Methylorubrum extorquens: one gene and its partner. The protein of the gene in region 2 binds, or shares a complex with, the protein of the main gene of each other region. Links are inferred from orthologs where the notes say so. Each region holds a gene or a part of one and is shown on either strand. Other genes may lie near its edges.

Region 1 (4,631 bases), 1.1 Mb from region 2 along the record:
CGTCGATAGGCATGAACCGGTTCGAAGGCAAGGATTTGATCGGGGACTGGGTCACGGCAACCGTCGGCTTGCTAGGTTCGGGGCCGGACGCGCCAGAGGGATAGGGCAAGCGCGACGTTCGCTACGGCGAGGACGCTGAGCAGGGCGTAGGTGGCGTTCGCGCCACCTTGGGCCAGGACCACGGCTCCGACGGAGGGTGCCAGCGCCTGCGCCACCAGCCCTGGACGGGCGAGCCGGCCGACGAGCGCGGCGTAGCGCTCGGGACCGAACAGGGCCAGGGGGACCGTACCCCGTGCAATCGAATAGATCCCGTTGCCGGCCCCGTAGAGGACCAGCGCCAGCCCGACCAAGGGTAGGCCGGCCGTCAGCATCGCGACCCCCAAGACCACCAGGATCATGGCGGCGGTCAGGGTCCAGAGGGGATGGTGCCGGCCCTTGCCAGCCATCTCGACGATGCGCGCGCCTACCTGTGCCGGTCCGATCAGGGCGCCGTAGGCAACGGCCGAGGTGAGAGCCACACCACGGGCCTGGAGCAGGGTGATGAGGTGCACCGAGACCATGGCCATCACCGTGCCCCCGAGGGTCAGCACCCCTGCCATGAGGAGGAATGCACGACGCTCCCGTCCCTCAAGCCGGATGGCGGGGTTCGCGCCTGCCAGTCGTGTGACGATACGTATGGGCGGCTTGGGGATCACGAGCAGAACGAGGGGCAACGTGACCGAGAGGTGCAGCCCGGCATAGGCGAGGCAGGTCCCCCGCCAACCCACCTGCTCGATCAGGAACGCCGAGAGCGGCCAGCATACCGTACTGGCGAAACCGCCCCACAGGGTAAGCGTGGTGATGGCTGGCCTGGCCTCGGCACCGTAGAGACGCCCGAGGGTGGCGAAGGCCGGATCGTAGAGTCCGGTGCCCATGCCCAGACCGACGAGAAGCCAAGCCGCCAGGTAAGCCGCAACGTTCGGGGCCAGTGCAAGGCCCGTCAGGCCCAGCGCCAGGGCAATGGCGGCGAAGGCCAGCACCGGCCGGCCGCCGTGCTCCCCGATGAACGCTCCGACCCGTGGCGAGACCAAGCCCGCGACGAGGAGCCCAAGGGACAGGCCGCCGATGACCCATCCAAAGGGCCATCCCGTGTCCTGCGTCATCGGAGCGGCCAGCACCGAAAGCAGGTAGAACGAAGAGCCCCAGGTCAGGATCTGGACGACGCCCAGAGCCGAGATCACGGGCCAGCGGCGAGCCGAGGCCATCGGCGCGCTACCGAGCCCCGAGCATGGGGAGCCAGAGCGCCAGGGCGGCCAGTGTGACGAGTAGCACCGGTGGCGTGATGACCAGACCCACCCGCATGTACTGGCCCCAGGTGATGTGCTGGCCCTTGGTGTCGAGCACGTGCAGCCAGAGCAGGGTCGCCAGACTCCCGATGGGGGTGAACTTCGGGCCGAGGTCGCAGCCAATGACGTTGGCGTAGACCATGAGCTCGCGCATCAGGGGCGAGAGATCTGGAGCCTGCTGGATGGAGAGCGCACCCACGAGCACGCTCGGCATGTTGTTCATCACTGAGGATAGGATGGCGGCGGCGAACCCGGTCCCGATGGTGGCGACGAATGGGCCAAAGCCCGAGAGCCAGACAAGCCCCTGCGCCAGGTAGTCGGTCAGCCCGGCATTCTTCAGGCCGTAGACCACGAGGTACATGCCGAGGCTGAACAGGACGATCTGCCAGGGGGCCCCGGTCAGGACCTTGCGGATGGGGATGACCCGGCTGCGGTTGGCCAGCGCCAGGAGGACGAGCGCCCCCGCGCAGGTGACGACCGAGACCGGCACGCCGAACGGTGCCGTCACGAAGTAGGCGACCAGAAGCAGACCAAGGAGCGGGAAGGCCGCTCGGAAGACCAGTGGGTCCTTGATCGCGTGGCGCGGCGCTTCGAGCTCGGCCACCGGGTAGGTGGCTGGAAGGTCGCGCCGGTAGAACAGCCACAGCACCACCAGGGTCGCGGCGAGCGAGACCAGGTTCACAGGCACCATCACGGCCGCATAACGGCTGAAGGTGATGTCGAAGAAGTTTGCCGAGACGATGTTGACGAGGTTCGAGATCACCAACGGTAGGCTTGTCGAGTCTGCCACGAACCCGCAGGCGACGATGAAGGCCAGCGCCGCCGCCGGCTTGAAGTCCAGCCGGAGCAGGATCGCGAGCACGATGGGGGTGAGCAAGAGGGCCGCCCCGTCATTGGCGAACACCGCCGCGATGGCCGCCCCGAGCAGGATGACCAGTGGGAACAGCAGGCGTCCCCGGCCGCCGCCCCAGCGGGCGATGTGGAGCGCCGCCCAATGGAAGAAGCCGGCTTCGTCGAGGAGCAGCGAGATGATGATCAGCGCCACGAAGGTGAAGGTGGCGTCCCAGACGATGTGCCAGACCACAGGGATGTCACCGGGGCTGATGACCCCGGTGGCGAGCGCCACAGCGGCCCCGATGAGGGCGCTCCATCCGATCCCGAAACCCTTCGGCTGCCAGATGACGAAGACGAGGGTGACCACGAAGATGGCGAGCGCGAGCATCGGGACCGTTTCTTGTTCTTGGGTACGTGGAGCGGATCAGGCGGTGGCGACGCGGCGCCCGTGCGCGTCGACGACGCGCTCGCCGTCCTCCTTGACGAACTCGCCCTGCTGGGCCGGCAGGAGGTCGAGGACCTTCTCCGAGGGCCGGCACAGGGCGACGCCCTTCTGGCTCACCACCAGGGGGCGGTTCAGCAGGATCGGGTGCTCGGCGATGGCGTCGAGAAGCTGATCGTCCGTCAGGCTCGGGTCCGAGAGCCCGAGATCGGCGTAGGGCGTTCCCTTCTCGCGGAGGAGATCGCGGACCGTGACGCCGGCGCGTTCGGCAAGCTGTCGCACCAGGAGCCGGTTCGGCGGCGTCTTCAGGTACTCGACCACGTGCGGCTCGATGCCGGCGTTGCGGATGAAGGCCAGGGTGTTGCGGGACGTGCCGCAATCCGGGTTGTGGTAGATGACGACGTCCATCACGCGACCTCCGCGCGGGGCGAGGTGGCGCCGGCCTGCTGGCCGATCTCGCGCACCTTAGCGGACAGGGCGACCCCATCGAGGCTGGCCAGCGGCAACGCCACGAAAGCCGAGATGCGGTTCTTGAGGTAGCGCTGCGCGGTCACGAAGGCCGTCTTGCGCTCCAGGTCCGTACCCTCGACCGAGGCGGGGTCTTCGATGCCCCAGTGAGCCGTCACCGGCTGGCCGGGCCAGTAGGGGCAGGCCTCGCCGGCGGCGTTGTCACAGACCGTAAAGACGAAATCCATGACCGGCGCATCGGGGCCGGCGAACTCGTCCCAGGACTTCGAGCGCAGCCCCTCGGTCGGGTATTCCGTCTCGCTCAGAACCTGAACGGCGAGCGGGTTCACGTCCGCCTTGGGCTGGCTGCCAGCGGAGAAGGCCCGGAAGCGTCCCTGGCCCTCCTTGTTGAGCATGGACTCCGCCAGGATCGAGCGAGCGGAGTTGCCGGTGCAGAGAAACAGGACGTTGTAGACGTGGTCAGGCATGGGCGGTGTCTCCGGTAGGCAGGCAACAGGCGGCGAGGGCCGCGACGGCGGGGGCGCAGACCTCGGGTCGGCCCTGGCAGCAATCGCGCATCAGGAATTGGATGAGCTCGGACAGGTCCGGGTAGGCCGCGCTGTAGATGATCGAGCGACCCTCGCGCCGGGACGTGACCAGCCCGGAATGCGAGAGCTCCTTGAGGTGGAACGACAGGTTGGTCCCTGACACGCCGACCGCCTCGGCCAGCGCGCCGGCCGCCATGCCTTCGGGGCCGGCGGTCACGAGTTGGCGTACGACGCGCAGGCGGTGCTCCTGGCCGAGGGCTGCAAAGGCGGCGACGGCTTGCCGTTCGTCCATCATGATGTCAATATCTCAACCATCATTGAAATGTAGAGGAACGAAACGTCTTGGACAAGCCGCAACAGCTCTTCGCCGACGGAATGCCCAACATCAGCGAGGGGCACTTCGTAGTGCCGACGGCGACCGACCTGCAGGTGCAGGCACCGTTCACCCACGCCCCACGCTTCCTGATCCTGTATGGCTCGCTCCGGGAGCGGTCGTTCAGCCGCTTCCTAGCCTACGAGGCCGCACGCCTCCTGGAGGCGATGGGCGGCGAGGTGCGGATCTACGACGCGCACGGCCTGCCGTTGCCGGACGACGCGACCGCTGACCACCCCAAGGTCCAGGAACTGCGCGACCTCTCGATCTGGTCCGAGGGGCATGTCTGGGTCAGTCCCGAGCGTCACGGCAACATGACCGGGGTGATCAAGAGCCAGATCGACTGGCTCCCCCTGTCGGAGGGCTCGGTGCGCCCGACACAAGGCCGGACCCTAGCGGTGATGCAGGTCTCCGGCGGTTCGCAGTCGTTCAACGCCGTCAACGGCCTACGCATCCTCGGGCGCTGGATGCGGATGATCACCATCCCCAACCAGTCCTCGGTGCCCATGGCCTACAAGGAGTTCGATGACGCCGGTCGGATGAAGCCGGGGCCGCTCTACGACCGGGTGGTCGACGTCTGTGAGGAACTGGTCAGGTTCACGCTCCTGACCCGCGAGCGTTCCTCCTATCTCGTCGACCGCTACTCCGAACGGAAAGAGCGC
Region 2 (2,711 bases):
GCGCCGCAAGGCCATCGGTCGGCAAACCACACGGGGCGGGAGCGATTCGCGCCTCGCGCCGGGTGCCGGCTCTGCCGCCGCCCGACGAAAGAGTCTTCGCCGACCTTCCGTCGTCCAGCCCGTGACCTGTCGAATCCTGCAACGGACGCGACGGTCTCTGCGCATCGTCTCGGCGATCTGTGCATCCTGATCGCCGGGACGACGTAAATCTGGTTTCGGCCTCCCAGCGCACCGGATGCAACCGCTCGCCGGGTCGTTTGTCGCGCCGTGGGTGTGGCCTGTTCGCTACATCTCAGGTCAAGGAAATGGTCTAGCTTGTGGGCGATCGGGTTTCTGCTGGGGATCAACAAGTGAAAAAACTTCTCACCTCTCTCGCCGCCTTCACGGCGCTGACCGCCGCGGCCTCCGCCGCCGACCTGCCGCGCCGCGCCGCTCCGCCGGTCTTCACGCCCATCCCGGTGTTCACCTGGACCGGTTTCTACGCCGGTTTCAACGCCGGCTACGGCTTCGGCGTCGAGGACAACGGTGCGGCTCCGGTCGTCGGCGTGAACAGCCTGACCGGCCTCGTGCGTCCCGGCCAGACGGCCGTCATCGCCTTCGGCGGCAACAACCGCAACGACGGCTTCGTCGGCGGTGGTCAGATCGGCTACAACTACCAGTTCACCCCGGGCTCCGGCGTCGTCGTCGGTATCGAGGCTGACGCTCAGTACGTCGACTTCGGCCGCAACCGGAACCAGTTCTCGGTCGTGAACAGCAACCCGGCCTTCCCGGGCATTGCCGCGCAGCAGGCGTTCAGCCCGAATGGCGTGTCCAGCCTCGACTTCTTCGGCACCGTCCGCGGTCGCCTCGGCTACGCCTTCGACCGCGTCCTGTTCTACGGCACCGGCGGCTTCGCCTACGGCGCCGGCGGCGGCCGTCAGTTCGGCCTGCCGAACTCCTCGACCGACGACTTCCGCACCGGCTACACCGCTGGCGGTGGTGTCGAGTACGCTCTCCCGACCGACTCGTTCCTGAACTTCTTCCGCTCCTCGGCGGTGACGCTGAAGGTCGAAGGTCTGTACGTGAACCTCGATCGCGGCGGCGGTGCCCTCAACGGCGCCTTCGCGGTGAACAACGCCGGCACGGTCATCACCACGGCCTCCCCGGGCGTGGTCGTCGTCTCCGGCCCCTCGCGCCGCAACGACACCGAGTTCGCCGTCGTCCGCGCCGGCCTGAACTACAAGTTCGGCAGCTACTAAGCCGAACCTTCGATAAAAGGGTCTCGAAACCAGGGAGCCCGGCCGCAAGGCCGGGCTTCTTGCGTTTCGCGCGCCATCACGTGCGCAAAGACACGAAAAAAGCCCGGCCTCGCGGCCGGGCTTTCTCGGGTTGTGTCAGGCGCTCGCCTGAATCCAGCGCGAGAGATCGCCCTTGGGGGCAGCGCCGACCTTCTGGCTGGCGAGCTTGCCGTCCTTGAAGATCATCAGCGTCGGAATCGAGCGGATGCCGTAGGTCGAGGCGATGCCGGGGTTCTCATCGACATTGACCTTGACGATCTTCACCTTGCCCTGGAGATCAACGGAGATCTCTTCCAGCGCCGGGCCGATCTGCCGGCAGGGGCCGCACCACTCCGCCCAAAAATCCACCACGACGGGCTCGGCGGACTGCAGAACGTCCTGCTCGAAGCTCGCATCGGTCACTTTCACGGTCGCCATCGTAGGTCCTTTCGACACGCGGGTCCCACGCGGGTGCATGGAGGGCCCCTGCGCAGAGGGCACCGAGAGCGGGTTCGGCGCCTCACGGTGAGGCGAGAATTGGCGACGCCTGACCGCCCGGTCAAGGCATCCCGCCCCGGCCGCAGGTCTGGCAGGCCGAACCCACATGGATAAGCCTGCGTTCGTCCCCGCAATCCCCCTGCCGGCATCCCTGCCTACGGCCGCGCTTCGTGACGAACCCCGTTGCGAGTCCGGCCCCTTGCACAGCCCAACCCTCGCCGTGGGCCGCCTGCGCCCCATTTGGCGGGCAAGATCGGCGACCCGCACAAGGATCAATCGACGTGACGCGCACCCTTTCCCTCTTGCTCGCCACCGTTGCGGCCCTCGGCCTCGATGCCCCTGCCTTCGCTCAGCAGCCGTCCGGACAGGAGACGCGCTCGCCCCGCATTGAGGGTGAATCCTTTCAGGCGCCGGCCGCGCCGAGCGCCGGCACGTCGGTCGCCGAGAAGGAGCCGCCGAACACCGAGTACAAGCCGCTCCTGCCCAACCAGACCCGGGCGCCGGAGCCCGCGCAGAAGACCGAGTTCGAGACCGCCGTCGTGGCCAAAGGCCTGGAAAGCCCCTGGGCGATGGAGTTCCTGCCCGATGGGCGCATGATCGTGACCGAGAAGGCCGGCAAGATCCGCATCGTCGCCAAGGACGGCACGGTCGGTCAGCCGGTGGCCGGCGTGCCGAAGGTCGATCCGAAGGGGCAGGGCGGCCTGCTCGACATCACACTCAGCCCGAGCTTCGCCGCGGATCGCACGGTGTACTTCAGCTACAGCGAGCCGCGCGACAAGGGCAACGGCACCACGGTGGCCAAGGCCAAGCTGATCGAGAGCGACGGCAAGGCCAAGCTCGACGACGTCAAGGTCATCTTCCGGCAGATGCCGACCTATGACGGCGACAAGCATTTCGGCTCGCGCCTCGTCTTCGCGCCCGACGGCAAGCTGTTCGTCACGGTGGGCGAGCGCTCCG

The links. The genes of interacting proteins can lie anywhere in the genome.
Region 1: the proteins of trxA (region 2) and J2W78_RS11530 are in contact, whole or in part, in an NMR structure (PDB 2IPA), measured with the Bacillus subtilis proteins. The link is inferred for Methylorubrum extorquens from one-to-one orthologs.

Annotation. Positions count from the first base shown.
Region 1 is NZ_JALJXF010000001.1:2,438,396-2,443,026, forward strand. Bases 1,773-4,631 are described here. They hold J2W78_RS11530 (arsenate reductase ArsC), read right to left. Parts: upstream 3,537-4,631; coding sequence 3,009-3,536; downstream 1,773-3,008. Other genes in these bases: J2W78_RS11520 (arsenic transporter), read right to left, coding at 1,773-2,547; arsC (arsenate reductase (glutaredoxin)), read right to left, coding at 2,584-3,009; J2W78_RS11535 (ArsR/SmtB family transcription factor), read right to left, coding at 3,529-3,888; arsH (arsenical resistance protein ArsH), read left to right, coding at 3,939-4,631. Outside these bases: J2W78_RS11515 (MFS transporter), read right to left, coding at 72-1,244; more of J2W78_RS11520, read right to left, coding at 1,252-1,772. UniProt on the Bacillus subtilis protein: Catalyzes the reduction of arsenate [As(V)] to arsenite [As(III)]. In vitro, can dephosphorylate para-nitrophenyl phosphate (pNPP).
Region 2 is NZ_JALJXF010000001.1:1,358,480-1,361,190, forward strand. Bases 35-2,711 are described here. They hold trxA (thioredoxin), read right to left. Parts: upstream 1,695-2,711; coding sequence 1,374-1,694; downstream 35-1,373. Other genes in these bases: J2W78_RS06605 (outer membrane protein), read left to right, coding at 351-1,238; J2W78_RS06615 (PQQ-dependent sugar dehydrogenase), read left to right, coding at 2,036-2,711. UniProt on the Bacillus subtilis protein: Participates in various redox reactions through the reversible oxidation of its active center dithiol to a disulfide and catalyzes dithiol-disulfide exchange reactions.